DNA from 4 places in the Rahnella aceris genome. Region 2 is predicted to be linked to each of the others. Evidence: predicted binding sites of a transcription regulator. Region 2 holds the regulator's gene; each other region holds the start of a gene.
The links. The regulator PurR, encoded in region 2, represses purine synthesis genes. The targets are predictions, from matches to a motif close to CANGCAAACGTTTGCNTG.
Positions count from the first base shown of each region.

Region 1: the regulator PurR is predicted to act here: its motif matches at 2,277-2,294, upstream of purT (formate-dependent phosphoribosylglycinamide formyltransferase).
Region 3: the regulator PurR is predicted to act here: its motif matches at 2,970-2,987, upstream of purL (phosphoribosylformylglycinamidine synthase).
Region 4: the regulator PurR is predicted to act here: its motif matches at 1,332-1,349, upstream of ypfJ (KPN_02809 family neutral zinc metallopeptidase).

Region 1 is NZ_JAADJV010000001.1:2,046,986-2,051,669, forward strand. Features, by position in the region: gene GW591_RS09240 (S9 family peptidase) at 1-72, opposite strand, end outside; gene yebF (protein YebF) at 204-569, opposite strand; gene dbpA (ATP-dependent RNA helicase DbpA) at 731-2,113, opposite strand; gene purT (formate-dependent phosphoribosylglycinamide formyltransferase) at 2,364-3,542, shown strand; gene GW591_RS09260 (YoaH family protein) at 3,633-3,815, opposite strand; gene pabB (aminodeoxychorismate synthase component 1) at 3,977-4,684, shown strand, end outside.
Region 2 is NZ_JAADJV010000001.1:1,892,231-1,896,914, forward strand. Features, by position in the region: gene GW591_RS08545 (C40 family peptidase) at 69-968, shown strand; gene cydH (cytochrome bd-I oxidase subunit CydH) at 1,134-1,304, opposite strand; gene purR (HTH-type transcriptional repressor PurR) at 1,558-2,583, shown strand; gene punR (DNA-binding transcriptional activator PunR) at 2,620-3,525, opposite strand; gene punC (purine nucleoside transporter PunC) at 3,662-4,684, shown strand, end outside.
Region 3 is NZ_JAADJV010000001.1:2,624,220-2,628,903, forward strand. Features, by position in the region: gene purL (phosphoribosylformylglycinamidine synthase) at 1-2,876, opposite strand, end outside; gene mltF (membrane-bound lytic murein transglycosylase MltF) at 3,152-4,612, shown strand; gene tadA (tRNA adenosine(34) deaminase TadA) at 4,631-4,684, opposite strand, start outside.
Region 4 is NZ_JAADJV010000001.1:2,447,310-2,451,993, reverse strand. Features, by position in the region: gene bamC (outer membrane protein assembly factor BamC) at 1-535, shown strand, start outside; gene purC (phosphoribosylaminoimidazolesuccinocarboxamide synthase) at 592-1,305, shown strand; gene ypfJ (KPN_02809 family neutral zinc metallopeptidase) at 1,525-2,397, shown strand; gene GW591_RS11200 (DUF441 domain-containing protein) at 2,512-2,964, shown strand; gene GW591_RS11195 (tRNA(Met) cytidine acetyltransferase TmcA) at 2,966-4,684, shown strand, end outside.

The sequences.
Region 1 (4,684 bases), 150 kb from region 2:
GTTATCGACGCGGTCATCGCCGTGTACGCTCAGGGTTTGCGGGCGTTTTTCAGCCTTTGGAGGTGTCATCATCTCGGGATCTCTTTGTCCTCTTTGCGGTGTGACAAGAGTGACAGGTTTAGGCAGGGAAACCAAGAGACGTCAATGCAGGGAAATAATGCGTCCGCTAAGAAATAACGGACGCAACCGGAAGTGCAGAAAGGCTATACCGGCGTGCTGTAGCTGATTTCGCCGATCTGGCAGTTGAGGGTCACCTGATAGGTTTTATCAGTGTGATCACCGCGCACTTTTAGCGGGATATTCCATCTGGCGTTATTGCCGCTGATGCTGTCAGTCACCACCCAGGCCACCGGTGTAGAAGTGCCGAGCACTTTTTTATCTGCATCCCAGCGCGGAATACGGTTTTGCAGGAAATCACGTTTAACCAGTGCTGCCACTTCATCTTTTGTGGCCGTGGAACAGGGTGTTACCGTTGCCGTTCTCACTTCAGGCTCATCGGCCTGTGCAACCTGGCTCAGACCGCTCATTCCTGCAACGGCCATCACAACGCCCAAGATTATCTTTTTCATCGTTCGTCTTCCCAGTCTTTGTCGTTCATTCAGTTGACCTTGCCGGACAATATCCCTACATAAGGCAAGGTCATCGCTTGCGTTAGATAATATAATCCTCAACAAGGCAATAACACAACATTAACAACAAGACGACCAATGCAAAGCGATAAGAAACCCGGTTAACGCAAGATAATGGCTTTGCAATTCTTGCCTTTAATTTTCCCTTCCTGCAAACGTTGCAGCGCTTTCTTAGCGCTCTTCTGACGAATCGCCACATAAGCATGAACCGGGAACATATCGATTTTACCGACTTCAGCTGCGGTCAGCCCGGCGTCACCGGTCAGCGCGCCCAGAATATCGCCGGGACGGATTTTGGCTTTACGGCCGCCATCGATGCACAACGTTGCCATTTCAGGATCAAGCGCTACCGGGGCGGCGGCCAGTGCCTGCGCTGCGGGCTGCCAGGTAAACCGCTGGCGGGTGTAATCTTCCAGCGCCGTTACACGCGGCATTTCCTGCGGTGTCACGAGACTGACGGCCAGGCCACTGGTGCCCGCACGACCGGTACGGCCCACGCGGTGAACGTGAACTTCCGGGTCGAAAGACAGCTCGTAATTAATGACCAGGCCGAGCTGTTTAATGTCCAGCCCGCGTGCCGCAACATCTGTCGCCACCAGTACGCGGCAACTGCCGTTGGAGAAACGCACCAGTACGCGGTCGCGGTCACGCTGCTCGAGGTCGCCGTTCAGCGCCAGCGCACTGATGCCTTTCGCCTTCAGGTCATCACAAACATCCTGACAGTCACGTTTGGTGTTACAGAACACCACACAGGAAGTCGGCTGATACTGATACAGCACCGCGGCCAGCAGCGATAAACGCTGATGTTTGTCGGCTTCGATGAAAATCTGCCTGATATCAGCAATGTCATCTTCGCCTTCGATTTCTACCTTCAGCGGCTGACGCTGAAATTTAGAACTGATGCGCTCAATGCCGTCCGGATACGTCGCGGAGAACAGCAGCGTCTGGCGATCCTGCGGCGTATAACTGACGACATCTTCGATATCTTCGCTAAAGCCCATATCCAGCATGCGGTCCGCTTCATCCAGCACCAGTACTTTCAGTTCGTCCAGTTTCAGCGTGCCTTTACGCAAATGCTCCTGAATACGGCCCGGCGTACCCACCACAATGTGCGGCGGATGGACCAGCGATTCAAGCTGTGGTCCGATTGCCTGGCCACCGCACAGGGTCAGAATTTTGATGTTTTGGGTAAAACGCGCCAGACGGCGTAATTCTTTGCTGACCTGATCGGCCAGTTCGCGGGTCGGACACAATACCAGCGCCTGAGCGACGAACTGTGAAACGGTAATGCTGTTCAGTAAACCGATACCGAAAGCGGCTGTTTTACCGCTGCCGGTTTTGGCTTTGGCGCGGACGTCCTGACCCAGCAGGATGGCAGGCAACGACGCTTCCTGAATCGGGGTCATTTCGGTGTAACCCAGTTCATTCAGGTTAGAAAGTTGCTCAACGGGTAATGTCAGGGCAGAAAAGGAATGCGTGCTCAAGGGCGATAACTCTTTATGTGAGGCAAAAATCGGGACAGCGGCAGGAAGCCTGACGCCATGGTTTGAGTAAATGATAACAGAGACGCCCGCAGACTGCCTTAAACGGCAGAAAACAGGCTGAAAAAATCCTGCTTTTATTCCCGCTTAAATTTATCAACAGCACTGCGCAATCGTTTTCGTCGACAATAATTTCAGATATACTGCGCGCCGAAATTCCTATTTTCCTTCACACAGATCTGGGTACGAAGCTATGTTAACCATTGGTACTGCACTGCGCACTGGCGCCACCCGCGTCATGTTATTAGGCTCCGGCGAACTGGGCAAAGAAGTGGCGATTGAATGCCAGCGACTGGGTCTGGAAGTGATCGCCGTTGATCGCTATGCCGATGCACCCGCGATGCAGGTCGCCCATCGCAGCCATGTCATTAACATGCTGGATGGCGATGCACTGAAACAGGTTATCGAAAGCGAACACCCTGATTTTATCGTGCCGGAAATCGAAGCGATTGCCACCAGCATGCTGGTCGAGCTGGAAAAACAGGGTCACAACGTCGTGCCTTGTGCTGAAGCGACACGCCTGACCATGAACCGCGAAGGCATCCGTCGTCTGGCTGCCGAAACGCTGAAGCTGCCAACTTCCACTTATCAGTTTGCCGATGATGAAGCGGCTTTCCGTGAGGCGATCGACGCCATCGGCTATCCGTGCATTATCAAACCGGTGATGAGCTCTTCCGGTAAAGGTCAGAGCCTGATCCGCAGTGCCGATCAGTTACAGGCGGCATGGGATTATGCCCAGCAAGGTGGCCGTGCTGGCGGCGGACGTGTCATCGTTGAAGGTCTGGTGAAGTTTGATTTTGAAATCACCCTGCTGACGATCAGCGCCGTTGATGGCATTCATTTCTGTGCGCCAATCGGACACCGTCAGGAAGACGGTGATTACCGCGAATCCTGGCAGCCACAGCAGATGACAGACCTTGCATTGCAGCGCGCCAAAGACATCGCAGAGAAAGTGGTGAAAGCGTTGGGCGGTAAAGGTCTGTTTGGCGTTGAACTGTTTGTTTGTGGTGATGAAGTGATCTTCAGCGAAGTGTCACCTCGCCCGCACGACACCGGGATGGTAACGCTGATTTCTCAGGATTTATCAGAGTTCGCCCTGCATGTGCGCGCATTCCTCGGTCTGCCGGTGGGCAATATCCGCCAGTTCGGCCCTTCCGCTTCTGCCGTAATCCTGCCGGAACTGACCAGCAGCAACGTGACGTTTACCGGCCTGGAAAACGCACTGACCGGTTACAACCAGATCCGTCTGTTCGGTAAGCCGGAAATCAGTGGTAAGCGCCGCCTTGGCGTAGCGCTGGCGACGGCGGACAACGTTGAAGACGCCGTGGAACAGGCCAAACAGGCAGCGGCTGCAGTGGTGGTTAAAGGCTAATCCATTCCTGACGCTGAGATGAAAAAAAACCGGACGCCTGAAAAGAGTCCGGTTTTTCTTTGCAGCAAAGGGAAACTGCGGAGCAACGTTTTATTCGTCGTCTTCGTCATCAAAAATGACGGTCACACGGTCACCTTTATGCGTTTCGCGGATTTCTTCTGCAACGGTCGCAATGGCTTCGCCGCTGCTCATGCCGTTTTCCATTAACTGGCGGATACGATCGGCGGCCTGTTCTTGTTCGTGATGTGATAATGAAGGCATACCTGTCAGCATGGGAGTGTCCTGTTGTACGGGTGATAATAAAAAGCCCGCGCAGTGCGGGGTTGCACAGTATACGCCTTATTCACGCAAATCGCCTGCGCTGCTTTCAGGCAGCCCGATCTGTGTTAGGATCCTGAAAAATAGTCACTGCGCCAGAGAAACTCATACCCGTCATGCCATTCGCCCAACCCGTTGTTTTCCATTCATTACCTTATCAGCCCGATGCAATAACTGAACGGTTCGCGCCGCTTTCTGCTTTGCCGTGGGCGATGTTACTGCATTCAGGTTCGGCACAGCACCAGCATAATCGTTTCGATATTCTGGTGGCCGATCCGCTGATCACGCTGACCACACGTGGCAAGCTAACGCAGATTGAGCACAACGGCATGGCCGAAACCCGGACTGAAGATCCGTTTGCTTTACTGGAAGAGCAAATGGCAGTGGCCGGTTTACGGGCAGAAAGTTCAGCGGATTTTCCTTTTCTGGGCGGCGCACTGGGTTTGTTCGGTTATGACCTGGGGCGCAGGATAGAAACATTGCCTGAAACTGCAGAACGGGATATTGACCTGCCGGATATGGCGGTAGGGATTTATGACTGGGCGCTGATTGCCGATCACCATTTACAGCGCCTGACGCTGATTTGCCATGGTGACGTTTCTGAACGTTTACGCTGGCTGGCCCAGTACCAACCTGTTCCTTCTCCTGCGCCTTTCTGTTTACATGCGCCGTGGCGGGCAAATATGAGCCGCGAAGAATACGGTGAGAAATTCCGTAAGATTCAGGAATATATTCACAGTGGTGATTGCTATCAGATCAATCTGGCGCAGCGGTTTTCGACGGAATACAGCGGCGATGAATGGCAGGCTTTCCTGCGCCTCAAT
Region 2 (4,684 bases):
TGTCAGGTTCTTTTAGGCAATACTCTGACATCCCTGATGTTTAACCTACCACTCATGGTAACGAAGCTATGCGCTTACTGTTCACGCTTTTTGTGCTGCTCTTTACCCAGCTATTTCTGAATATGGCACATGCATCGCCGCAGACACGTGTTTCTGCCGATCAGCGTAAAAGCCATGTTAATCAGGCTGCACCTGAAGAACGGCGAAAGCGAAAAACGGTGGCCGCGAAAACCAGTAAAAAAACTAAAATCGCGCCAGTGACAGAACAAAAAATTCAGGACAAGAATTCGAAGAAGAAAGTTAAAAGTACCGAACTGGCTAAACGAAAGACCACGACGGAGAAAAGTGTCAAAACGACCCGGGCCGAAAGTAAAAAAGAAAAGACACTGAAGACCACGCGGGCCGAAAGCAAAACAGTGAAACACGCCAAAACCCGTTCACTCGCGAAAAACAGCACGGAAAGGGTCAGTAAAAAAGAAGCGTATGGCCGGCACCGTAAAGGTAAAAAGCCCGAAGAAGACAGCAAACCGATTACGCTAAGTGCAACGCATAAAAAACGCTATCAGCATGCCCAGCAAACGGCGATGACCAAACTGATGCATCAGGTAGGAAAACCGTATCGCTGGGGCGGAACCTCGCCGAATACCGGTTTTGATTGCAGCGGCTTAGTCTATTACGCCTACAAAGATTTGATCCGTATTAAAATGCCACGCACAGCGAATGAAATGTATCACCTGCGCGATGCGGCTCCGGTTAAACGCGGCGAACTTGAAAGCGGTGATCTGGTGTTCTTCAGAATCAATAACCGCGGCGCAGCAGACCATGTTGGTGTTTACGTGGGGAACGGCAAGTTTATTCAGTCTCCAAGAACGGGCGAAGACATTAAAATCACCTCTCTCGGCGACGATTACTGGCAAGATCATTATGTGGGTGCACGCCGGGTAATGACGCCGAAAACGATCCGATAATAAACAATTCGTTAAGTCTGAAGTTTCGCTAATCAGCCATTGAATAGCATTTAACGAAGAGTTTCTGCAGGGAAGAGTATCGGCGGTAACGGCCACTGCGTAAAATTGAAAAGGGCGATTCCTGTAACAGGAATCGCCCTTTTTTATGGCGGATCACTTACTGAATCAGTTCATCACCGCAGTGAAACTGAAAGCGATAATCATAAGCAAAGCGCATACCGTGGTGATCAACGATAATTTCAGGTTGCTGTCCATCAAACCCCCCTTTCGGATCAAATTGTGGCATTTTTTAAGCCACACTAATTGTGTGCCAACGCATTTTCGCATAATTAACATTTAAAATCTTGTGCTGAATGACAATGTATCCCTGAGAATTTTACTTCCACTTTCCTGCATTATAAGAGAAAATTGTCGGTTAACACGCCTGTGTGCCGGTTGATTTCACCCGAGAGCATTTCACGCCTCATTCTGAAGAATCCACCCAACGATTTCACTGCCCTTTTAGAAGCCAGCAGTGAGATCCACGCAAGCAAACGATTAACATAATGCTAACGTGCTGAAACACGTGAGTTCAGGAGTCATTGTTTACATGGCAACGATTAAAGATGTCGCAAAGCGCGCTGGCGTTTCCACTACAACCGTGTCGCACGTCATCAATAAAACACGTTTCGTCGCCGAAGAAACCAAAGAAGCGGTTCTCCTTGCAATCAAAGAGTTACATTACTCGCCGAGTGCTGTAGCCCGCAGTCTGAAGGTCAATAACACCAAAACGATCGGTCTGCTTGCCACCTCCAGCGAAGCGCCCTATTTTGCCGAAGTGATTGAAGCCGTAGAAAACAGCTGCTTCTCCAAAGGCTATACGCTGATTTTGTGTAACTCGCATAATAATCTGGAAAAACAACAAGCCTACCTGCAAATGCTGGCGCAAAAACGCGTCGATGGCTTGCTGGTGATGTGCGCGGAATATCCTGATGAGTTGCTCAATATGCTCGAGGAGCACCGTTCGATCCCAATGGTGGTCATGGACTGGGGCGAAGCGCGTAAGAACTTCACCGACAGCATTATTGATAATGCTTTCGAAGGGGGTTACATGGCCGGGCGTTATCTGATTGAACGCGGTCATCGTGATATTGGGGTGATCCCGGGCCAACTGGCACGTAATACCGGCGGTGGCCGCTTCCAGGGTTTTGTGAAAGCACTGACTGAAGCCAATATTCCGCTGCGTGACGAATGGGTGGTTCAGGGCGATTTCGAGCCGGAATCGGGCTATCAGGCGATGCATAAAATTCTGATGCAGAAGCACCGCCCGACTGCCGTATTCTGTGGTGGCGATGTGATGGCAATGGGCGCAATCTGTGCCGCAGACGAACTGGGCCTGCGCGTTCCTCAGGATATTTCCGTGATCGGTTACGACAATGTGCGTAACGCCCGTTACTTCTCCCCCGCGCTGACAACCGTGCATCAGCCGAAAGAACGTCTGGGTGAAATGGCCTTTACCATGTTGCTGGACAGAATTGTCAGTAAGCGTGAAGAGTCTCAGACCATTGAGGTGCATCCGAAACTGGTCGAACGCCGTTCCGTAGCCGATGGTCCGTACCGCGATTACCGCCGTTAACAGATATCGAACGCCTGCAGATGCAGGCGTTTTTTTCTAATCACGCAGCCATTCCTGATTCATGGTTTCTGTATCGCCCATATATTCCAGCAACCAGGCCAGCGAGGGTGACGGATTGCTTTGATCCCACGTCAGGCAACACGGGCTGTCGGGAAACGTATTTTCCAGCGTCAGCACCTGCAACTTTTTCTGTTCTATCCACGGCGTGACGCGATGAACCGGCATCATACCCACGCATAAGCCTTCGGTCAGGCATTCCAGCGCACAGGTCCAGTCTGGCACGACCAGCCGCCGCTGGTTATCAAGCGTCCATGTATCCCGCTTAGGCAATGTCCGGGAGGTGTCTTCCAGACAGAGTGCAGGATAAGGCCGCAACTCATCATCATTCAGCGCGCCGGATAACTGAGCCAGCGGATGTTGCGGGCTGACGACGCAATGCCAGTCCATAAATCCCATGTCACGAAAACTGAAGCCCCCGCCAACCGGTATCGCGCGTGTAGCACCGATCGCCACGTCTGCCCGCCCGTCAACCAGCGCATCCCAGACACCATTAAACACTTCTGAGTGAATAATGAGTTCGGTGTCCGCAAAATGGCGGTAGAAATCGAGCACCAGACGCCGTGTCCGTGCGGGTTTTACAATCCGGTCAACCGCCACACGTAATTCGCCGCGCCAGCCGTTCGCCACCTGCTGACACTGCCGGCGCGTGGCTATCATTTTTTTTGTCAGAATCCGCGCTTCATCGACAAAAACCTTTCCCGCAGGCGTCAGTACCACGTCACGATGGCGACGTTCAAACAACGGCACGGCCAGCCACTGCTCAAGCTGACGGACGGTATAGCTGATAGCAGAAGGTACGCGGTGCAAATCTTGCGCTGCCGCACTAAAACTACCTGTTCTTGCCACGGCATCTACCACTTCAAGGGCGTATTCTGACCACATAATTCAGCCTTCAATATTTTTGATAGCAGAGTGCAAATATTAGCGTTTCACAAGCCTGTTATCAAAGCGTTAAACTCCGCCTCCGGTATGTAATCTGCATCACATCATCTGCAATAAATAAATTAATGAGACGATAATGAAACCCTCCTTTGGATTTATGCTCTATCTCGCGGGACTGAGCATGCTGGGCTTTTTAGCCACTGATATGTATCTGCCTGCGTTCAGCGCCATGCAAACCAGTCTGATGACCAGCCCCGGGATGATCAGCGCAAGTCTGAGCATTTTTCTCGGCGGATTTGCTCTCGGTCAGTTGTTATGGGGGCCGTTGTCAGACAGGATCGGCCGTAAACCGGTATTGCTTCTTGGTCTGACACTGTTTGCGGTCGGTTGTCTGGGCGTTATCTGGGTTGAGAATGTACGCGCCCTTCTGGCCCTGCGCTTCTTACAGGCGATGGGCGTTTGTGCCGCCGCAGTCACCTGGCAGGCAATCGTTGTTGACCGTTTCTCTGCCGATGTGGCGAAAAAAACCTTCGCCAGCATTATGCCGTTAGTGGCTCTTTCTCCGGCACTGGCACCATTACTTGGTGCGTGGGTACTCAATCATTTTGACTGGGAAGCCATTTTTGCTCTGCTGACCGCAGTCGCCGTCGTCCTGGTGCTGACGACGCTGACTCTGCGTGAGAATAAACCGGCAAAACAAGCGAAGGCTGATAAAACAGGGTTTGCGACGTTACTGAAATCGCCTGTTTACAGCGGGAATGTCATGATTTATGCCGCCTGTTCAGCCGGATTCTTTGCGTGGTTAACGGGTTCACCGTTTATCCTGAGCGACATGGGTTATTCACCCGGTGCCATCGGGCTGAGCTATGTCCCGCAGACTATTGCTTTCCTGCTTGGTGGTTTTGGTTGCCGTGTTGTGATCAGCAAGCTGGACGGTAATAAAATTCTGCCATGGTTACTGGCGGGTTACGGCGTCAGTATGGTGACTTTGTTCTGTGTTGCCATGTTCACGGATGCCGGGCTGATTAGCCTGCTGATCCCTTTCTGTCTGATGGCTTTGGTGAATGGTGCAACCTACCCAATTGTTGTCGCAAATGCATTAATGCCGTTTCCTGCTAATACAGGCAAGGCGGCAGCATTGCAAAATACGCTGCAGCTC
Region 3 (4,684 bases), 730 kb from region 2:
GTACCGAGGTAATGCGTGCAATCCGCCAGACCAAAATCAGCCAGGGTTTTTTCCACCGCTTCACGGTCTGATGCACGAACCTGGATCACGGCGCCCAGTTCTTCGTTGAACAACGCAGCCAGCACATCGTTGCCCAGCGCAGCAATATCTGCAGTCAGGCCGCAATGCCCGGCAAAGGCCATTTCAGCCAGCGTCACCAGCAAACCACCGTCGGAACGGTCATGGTAGGCCAGCAATTTCTGTTCAGATACCAGCGCCTGCATGGCGTTGAAGAAGCCACCCAGTTGCTCTGCGCTGCGAACGTCAGCAGGCGTGTTACCGAGCTGGCGGTAAACCTGTGCCAGCGCTGTCGCGCCCAGTGCGTTATGACCTGCCCCCAGATCCACCAACAGCAATGCGGTGTCACCCTGGTCGGTGCGCAGTTGCGGCGTCACGGTATGGCGGACGTCTTCGACACGGGCAAACGCGGTGATTACCAGCGACAGCGGAGACGTCATCTCGCGTTGTTCGTTACCTTCCTGCCAGCGGGTTTTCATCGACATGGAGTCTTTGCCCACCGGAATAGTAATACCCAGCGCCGGACACAGTTCTTCGCCCACCGCTTTTACAGCCGCGTATAAACCGGCATCTTCGCCCGGGTGACCGGCCGCAGACATCCAGTTAGCAGAAAGCTTAACGCGTTTCAGGCTGCCGATTTCCACCGCAGCAATATTCGTGAGCGCTTCACCAACGGCCATGCGACCAGAGGCAGCGAAGTCCAGCAAGGCAACCGGAGCGCGTTCGCCCAGTGACATCGCTTCGCCGTGGTAGCTGTCGAGGCTGGCGGTGGTGACTGCGCAGTCGGCTACCGGGATCTGCCACGGGCCGACCATCTGGTCGCGCGCGACCATGCCGGTGACGGTGCGGTCGCCGATGGTGATCAGGAAGGTTTTCTCAGCAACAGCTGGCAAATGCAGAACGCGATTTACCGCTTCCGCAATCTGGATGTTTTCCGCATTCAGGTCGTCACCTTTCGCTTTCAATGTGGTGACGTCGCGGGTCATTTTTGGCGTTTTACCCAGCAGGACATCCAGCGGCATATCAATTGGCTGGTTGTCGAAATGGCTGTCTTTCAGAGAAAGATGCATTTCTTCGGTGGCTTCACCGATGACCGCGTAAGGTGCTCGTTCACGCTGGCAAATCGCATCGAACTGTTCAAGCTGCGCCGGAGACACCGCCAGCACATAACGTTCCTGTGATTCGTTACACCAGACTTCCAGCGGGCTCATGCCCGGTTCGTCGTTCAGGATGTCACGAAGCTGGAAACGCCCGCCACGGTTGCCATCGCTGACCAGTTCCGGCATGGCGTTAGATAAACCGCCGGCACCGACATCATGGATAAATAAAATCGGGTTGGCTTCGCCCAGTTGCCAGCAGCGGTCGATCACTTCCTGACAACGGCGTTCCATTTCCGGGTTGTCGCGCTGTACGGAAGCAAAATCCAGATCGGCATCAGACTGGCCGGAAGCCATAGAAGACGCCGCGCCGCCACCCAGACCGATATTCATCGCCGGGCCGCCAAGTACAATCAGTTTCGCGCCAACCGTGATTTCACCTTTCTGCACGTGATCGGCACGGATGTTGCCGATACCGCCCGCCAGCATGATCGGTTTGTGATAACCGCGCAGTTCAGGGCCGTTGTGACTATTGACGTTTTCTTCGTAAGTACGGAAGTAGCCCAGCAACGCCGGACGACCGAATTCGTTGTTAAATGCTGCGCCGCCCAGCGGGCCATCGGTCATGATATCCAGCGCGGTAACGATACGATCCGGCTTACCAAAATCTTCTTCCCACGGCTGTTCAAAACCAGGAATACGCAGGTTTGACACGGAGAAACCGACCAGACCGGCTTTCGGTTTCGCGCCGCGACCGGTTGCACCTTCGTCACGGATTTCACCGCCGGAACCTGTGGCCGCACCTGGCCACGGAGAGATCGCCGTCGGGTGGTTATGGGTTTCGACCTTCATCAGGATATGCGCCTGCTCCTGATGGAAATCGTACAGACCGTCTTTCGCATCGGCGTAGAAGCGACCGACCTGCGAACCTTCCATCACGGCGGCGTTATCTTTATACGCGGACAGCACGTGATCGGGAGTGTGTTCGAACGTGTTCTTGATCATCTTAAACAGGGATTTCGGCTGCGTTTCGCCGTCGATAATCCAGTCTGCGTTGAAGATTTTGTGACGGCAGTGTTCTGAGTTTGCCTGTGCGAACATATACAGTTCGATGTCCGTCGGGTTGCGCCCCAACGACGTAAAGGCATCCATCAGATAATCAATTTCGTCCTGAGCCAGTGCCAGACCTAATTTGGTGTTGGCGGCTTCCAGAGCGCCACGGCCAACGCCCAGGATATCCACATGCTGCACCGGGGCCGGCTGATGCTGCGCAAACAGCGCGCTGGCGTCTTCCAGATGACCAAAGACAGTTTCCATCATGCGGTCATGCAGTAATGCGCCCAGTTCATTCCACTGTGGTTCGGTCAGTTGCGGCGCCTGTACATAAAATGCCAGACCGCGTTCCAGACGCACAACCTGCGACAAGCCGCAATTGTGTGCAATATCGGTAGCTTTGGAAGACCACGGAGAAATGGTGCCAGGGCGCGGGGTAACCAGCAGTAAACGACCAGAAGGAGCGTGTTCAGCGAGAGAAGGACCGTATTTCAGGAGGCGTTGTAACTTGGTTTGTTCGTCCGAACTCAGCGGCGCGCTGACATCGGCAAAATGTACATATTCGGCGTAGATATCGCTGACCGGAAGACGGGCTTCCTGACAACGGGACAACAATTTGTTAATGCGAAAAGCCGACAAAGCGGGCGAACCACGCAGTATTTCCATAATCACAGATCTCTCGTCTTCGAAGACACTGACCACAGTGCTTCTTTGGGCGCAACAGGGGGAAAACGCGGGCTATTATAAAGAAAGCTGACGCCCGACGAAACCGTTTGCGCAGGGAAACTTGATATTCATTTATAGCCCCACATATTTTACGGATATCATGAATAAAGTTGCAGACTGCCGTTTTGTTGAGCAAAATGCGTCAGCACTGGGGATATAGCCATACTAACTGCACAGCATAGCGTAAAAAAACAAGAGCGCCGCAGCGAGATAACTATTTGACGCGACTAAAAATTAATTATGTTCTGATGGGGATCGCCGCCCTGTTACTGGCGCTGGCTTTATGGCCGGCAGTCCCGTGGCACAGAGGTGAAGGCGACCAACTGGATCAAATAAAATCCCGTGGAGAATTGCGCGTAAGCACGCTCAATTCTCCACTGACTTTTATGAACTCCCCGGAAGGCAATCTCGGTTTCGATTACGAACTGGCTAAACGCTTTGCAGATTATCTGGGCGTGCAGCTGGTCGTGACACAGCACACCACCATTGAGAGCATGTTCGACGATCTGGATCATGATAATACTGACATGCTGGCTTCCGGTCTGGTGTACAACAATGAGCGGCTGAAAAACTACCGTGCTGGCCCGGAATACTATTCCGTTTCCCAGCAACTGGTTTACCGGCAGGGATCAGTGCGCCCGAAAAGCTTCGCAGACATCAAAGGCTCGCTGGTGGTGTCTGCTGGCAGCGCGCATATCGCCACACTGGAAGCCGCCAGCAAAAAGTATCCCGACCTCGCATGGACCACGACCGATAAGATGTCACCACGCGATCTGTTGCAGCAAGTCGAGAACGGTAAACTTGATTATACGCTGGGCGATTCGGTGACCATCGCCCTGATGCAGCGTGTTTATCCGCGTCTTGCGGTGGCTTTTGATGCGACTGACGACGAACCTGTGACCTGGTACTACCGCAAACAACCTGATGACGATAGCCTTTCTGCCGCCATGCTGGACTTTTTCAGCCAGATTTCAGAAGACGGCACCCTGGAAAAGCTGGAAGAGAAATATCTCGGGCACGTGGGCGATTTTGATTACGTTGATACCCGGACTTTCCTCAATGCCATCGACAGTACGCTGCCGGATTTACAGCCGCTGTTCGAAAAGTATGCCGGGAATATTGACTGGCGTTTACTGGCGGCTATCGCCTATCAGGAGTCCCACTGGGATCCGCAGGCAAAATCCCCGACCGGTGTACGGGGTGTGATGATGCTGACCCGCGCTACCGCTGGCGGATTGAATGTCGACGACCGCACGGATGCCGAACAAAGCATCCGTGGCGGTGCCCAGTATCTGTCGCATCTGATGGATAAAATGCCGGAATCTGTTCCGCAGGATGAACGGATCTGGTTTGCGCTGGCAGCCTATAACATGGGTTACGGCCATATGCTGGATGCCCGCAAACTGACGGCGCAACAGAAAGCCAATCCGGACAGCTGGGCAGATGTGAAACAGCGTCTGCCGATGCTGAATCAGAAACGCTTCTTTAGCCGGACGACTTACGGTTATGCACGCGGTACACAGGCATATAACTATGTGGAGAATATCCGTCGTTATCAGCTGAGTCTGGTGGGATATCTGATGGAAAAGGAAAAACAGCAGGCACAGAAAGCGGCCTTGCAGGCTCAGTTAGGTCAGGGATATCCGGTGGTGAATGCGCAGGAAGCGCTGGCACCGTAAGACTGGCAGGCCTGTTTCTCAGGCCTGATCATCTGCCGCATCACCGGCCTGCGCGGCACGCTCTGCCAGTCG
Region 4 (4,684 bases), 560 kb from region 2:
GTTAGCGCTGACGGTGAAAACGCTTGAGCTGAAACAACAGGATAAACCTGTGACCTCTTCTGCTGAAATCCAGCGTTACAACAGCCAGATGATGAACGCCATCACGGCGAACCTGGATAAAGTGCAGCAGGATACTCAGGCACGCCTCGACAACCGTCGTGTTGGTGAGATTGATGTTCAGAGCGGTGCAGATGATACCGGCCTGCCGGTGCTGATTGTTCGTGAGAGCTACGGTGTTGTGTGGGATCGCCTGCCAAATGCCCTGACAAAAGTCGGCATGAAAGTGACCGACAGCAGCCGTCCGCAAGGCACATTGTCTGTGACCTACAAACCGCTGAATGACGATGCGTGGCAGACACTGGGTGCGAAAGATCCGGGGCTGACTTCCGGTGATTACAAACTTCAGGTTGGCGACCTCGACAACCGTAGTAGTTTGCAGTTCCTTGATCCGAAAGGACATGCTCTCAGCCAGTCGCAGAACGATGCGATGGTGGCGGTCATGCAGGCCGCGTTTAGCCAGAGTAGCGCAAAATAATACCAAGGGGCTCCGGCCCCTTTTTACATCTGTTTTTTCCACTGGAGTAAGTAAAGATGCAAAAGTTAGCTGAGTTGTATCGCGGCAAGGCGAAAACCGTCTACACCACCGAAAACCCGGACCTTCTGGTACTGGAGTTCCGTAACGATACGTCAGCACTGGATGGTCAGCGTATTGAGCAGTTCGACCGTAAAGGCATGGTTAACAACAAATTTAACCATTTCATCATGGCTAAGCTGGAAGAAGCCGGTATTCCTACTCAAATGGAACGCCTGCTGTCTGACACCGAAGTGCTGGTGAAAAAACTGGATATGGTCCCGGTTGAATGCGTGATCCGTAACCGTGCTGCTGGTTCGCTGGTAAAACGTCTGGGCATTGAAGAAGGTCTGGAACTGAACCCACCGTTGTTCGATTTGTTCCTCAAAAATGACGCCATGCACGACCCGATGATCAACGAATCGTATTGCAAGACGTTTGGCTGGGTGAACGAAGAAAACCTCGCGCGCATGAAAGAGCTGAGCTACAAAGCCAACGACGTGCTGAGCAAACTGTTTGATGATGCCGGTCTGATCCTGGTCGACTTCAAACTGGAATTCGGTCTGTTCAACGGGGAAGTGGTGCTCGGTGATGAGTTCTCTCCTGACGGCAGCCGCCTGTGGGATAAAGAAACCCTGAACAAAATGGACAAAGACCGTTACCGCCAGAGCCTGGGTGGCCTGATCGAAGCTTACGAAGAAGTCGCTCACCGTATCGGTGTGAAACTGGACTAAGCTGCACGTTATTTTTTTAGCCAGACTACGCAATCGTTTACGCGGTATGCACTAAACGGGTGATGGCCTCCGTCACCCGTTCTCTTTCCTGCATTTAATTTTCTTGTTTTAACACTGATTCCTTTCATTTAATTCCTCCGCCACTAAACTTACGTCCTTTCGCAGATGGTATTAACTGCGTGTGCTGGCTAGTCTTAAAAAAACAGGTTGGAGGTATCTATGCGTTGGCAAGGGCGTCGCGAAAGCGACAATGTAGAAGACAGACGCGGACAGGGATCTAACGGCGGCGGTTTAGGCGGCGGAGGAATGCGCCTGCCGATCCGTGGCAAAAGCGGTATCGTGATCATCATCGTGGTGCTGGTGGCCGGGTATTACGGTATCGACCTCACTCCGCTGATTGACGGCGGTCAGTCCGGCGGCATGCAGCAAACACAGTCACAATCCATCAGCCCGAAAGATGACGAGCAGGCAAAATTCACCTCGGTGATCCTCGCTTCGACGGAAGACACCTGGAAAGAGATTTTCCAGCGGCAGGGCATGACTTATCGTGAACCCAAACTGGTGATGTATCGCGGCGCGACCCGCACAGGTTGTGGCACCGGCCAGTCAGTGATGGGGCCGTTCTATTGTCCGGCGGACAGCACGGTGTATATCGATCTGTCGTTCTATCAGGAATTGCAGAACAAACTCGGCGCGGGCGGTGATTTTGCGCAGGGCTATGTGGTGGCGCACGAAGTCGGCCACCATGTGCAGAATTTGCTGGGCACCGAACGCAAGGTTCGCGAGATGCAGCAGGGCGCGTCGCAGACTGTGGTAAATCAGTTGTCGGTGAAAATGGAATTACAGGCTGACTGTTACGCCGGTGTCTGGGGGCACGCGATGCAGCAGCAAAATGTTCTCGAAGAGGGCGATCTGAAAGAAGCGCTGGATGCCGCGCAGGCCATCGGCGATGACCGGTTGCAACAGCAAAGTCAGGGGCGCGTGGTGCCGGACAGCTTCACTCACGGTACTTCCCAGCAGCGTTATACCTGGTTCAAACGCGGCTTTGATACCGGTAATCCGGACCAGTGTAATACCTTTGCCAGCCGCTGATTAAGTGGCAGGAAGCGCTGGTCTGCTGCTAAAAACTGTTCAATAATCAATGACCGATCCAGAGAGGCTCCCCGGGCCTCTCTTTCATTTTCATGTTGAACCGCTGGGAATGCCATGGCTTTTCTCGATCCAACCCTATTGATCTTACTTGTTTTCGCCGGTCTGGGCATTATCAGCCACAACAGCGCCGTCACCATCGCAATGTTCTTCCTCCTCACGGTGCGTATTACGCCACTGAACAGTTTTTTTCCGTGGATAGAAAAATACGGCCTGACTATCGGCATTATTATTCTGACCATTGGCGTGATGGCGCCGATTGCCAGCGGAAAAATCAGCGCCAGCACCATGGTGCATTCTTTCCTCCACTGGAAATCTATTGTCGCCATTCTGGTGGGTGTGCTGGTGTCGTGGCTTGGCGGACGTGGCCTGACGCTGATGGGCACGCAGCCGCATCTGGTGGCTGGCCTGTTAGTCGGCACCGTGCTGGGCGTGGCGTTGTTTAAAGGCGTACCGGTCGGGCCGCTGATTGCTGCCGGTCTGTTATCGATGATTGTCGGGAAAACCTGACATGTCTGCGACGTTGCTACAGCAGCAGATGCAGCGGCTGGGTGTCCGGCGTTTGCTGGTGTTCAGTGGCGGGACGCAGTGGTGTGAACAACAGGCTGTCCTGTTCTCTGCCCAAAGTGCCGGTGACTGGCTGTGGCTGAGTGATTCACCGCCTGATGGCGTCACATCCTGCCCGCCTTCAGCGGCGCAGACGCTGCTCGGACAGGACATTTTTCACGGTGTGTTTGATGCGCGTTATGGCCTCAATACCGAGGCGCTGGCGGTATTTTCCGGCACATTGAAAGCCGGAAGCTGGCTGATTCTGCTAATACCGGAATGGAACGCCTGGCCTGACACGCCGGACGCGGACAGCCTGCGCTGGAGCGAATACCCGCAGGCGATCCCGACGCCGCGTTTCATCCGCCGTTTCCAGTCTTTACTCGAACAAGATCGCAACATTACGGTTTGCCGGCAGGATCAGCCTTTTGATATCCCCCCGCTGCCAGCAGCACCCGACTGGCTGCCACCCGACGGTCAGCCCACCGCTGAACAATCGCAGATTTTACAACAACTGATGCAGGCTCAGTCCGGCGTATGGGTGCTGACGGCTGCCCGTGGCCGTGGAAAATCGACGCTGGCGGGAATGCTTGCCAGACAGTGGCCGGGTACTTGCTGGGTGACCGCACCGGCGAAAGCCTCAGCCAGCCAGATTCTCAATCATCAAACAGAGTCTGCCCGCTTTATCGCACCAGATGCGTTGCTTTCATTATGCCGCGAAGGTGCGGTAACGGACATTGACTGGCTGATTATCGACGAAGCGGCAGCAATTCCGACGCCGATGCTTTCGGAAATTATCGCGGCTTTTCCGCGTGTGTTACTGACCACTACGGTTCAGGGATATGAAGGCACCGGACGCGGGTTCTTACTTAAATTCTGTGCATCCCTGCCGCGGTGGCATGACCTGCGTCTGAATTCCCCGATCCGCTGGTCATCATCCGACACGCTTGAGCCGTTTATCAGTCAGTTATTGTTGTTTGACGAGCATTTGCCTGTAGCAGGACAGACGGGCGGCACATCAGAAATTTTCTCCATTGATGCCGACGACTGGCTGAGTGAACCGGCGCTGTTAGAGGAATTCTACGGCCTGCTGACCAGTGCGCACTACCGCACGTCGCCGCTGGATCTGCGGCGTTTGCTGGATGCGCCGGGCATGACATTCAGTGCGTCACGACAGAAAAACACCCTGACCGGAGCGTTATGGCTGGTGGATGAAGGCGGGCTGAGTGCTGAACTGGCGCAGGAAGTCTGGGCGGGCAGGCGACGTCCGCGCGGTAATCTGGTGGCGCAGTCTCTCGCCGCGCACGCGGGTTTCCCCGAGGCTGCCGTATTGCGTTCACGGCGTGTCAGCCGGATTGCGGTACATCCCGCGTTTCGCCGTCGGGGTATCGCCCGTGATCTGTTATCGGCGCAGAAACAGCAGGCGCGGCTGGCGGGGCTGGATTTTCTGTCCGTCAGTTTTGGTTACACCACGGATCTGGCGGCCTTGTGGCAACAGGCCGGATTCCGGCTGGTGCGCGTCAGTATGCAGAAAGAAGCCAGCAGCGGCTGTTATGCCGCAATGGCGATATTACCGCTGAGCGTGGCGGGGCAGGCACTGGCGGACAGAGCCGTGCATCAGCTTGACCGTGACTGGCGCTGGCTGGCGCCTCAGATGGATTTAACCCTGCCGCTCGGCACCACT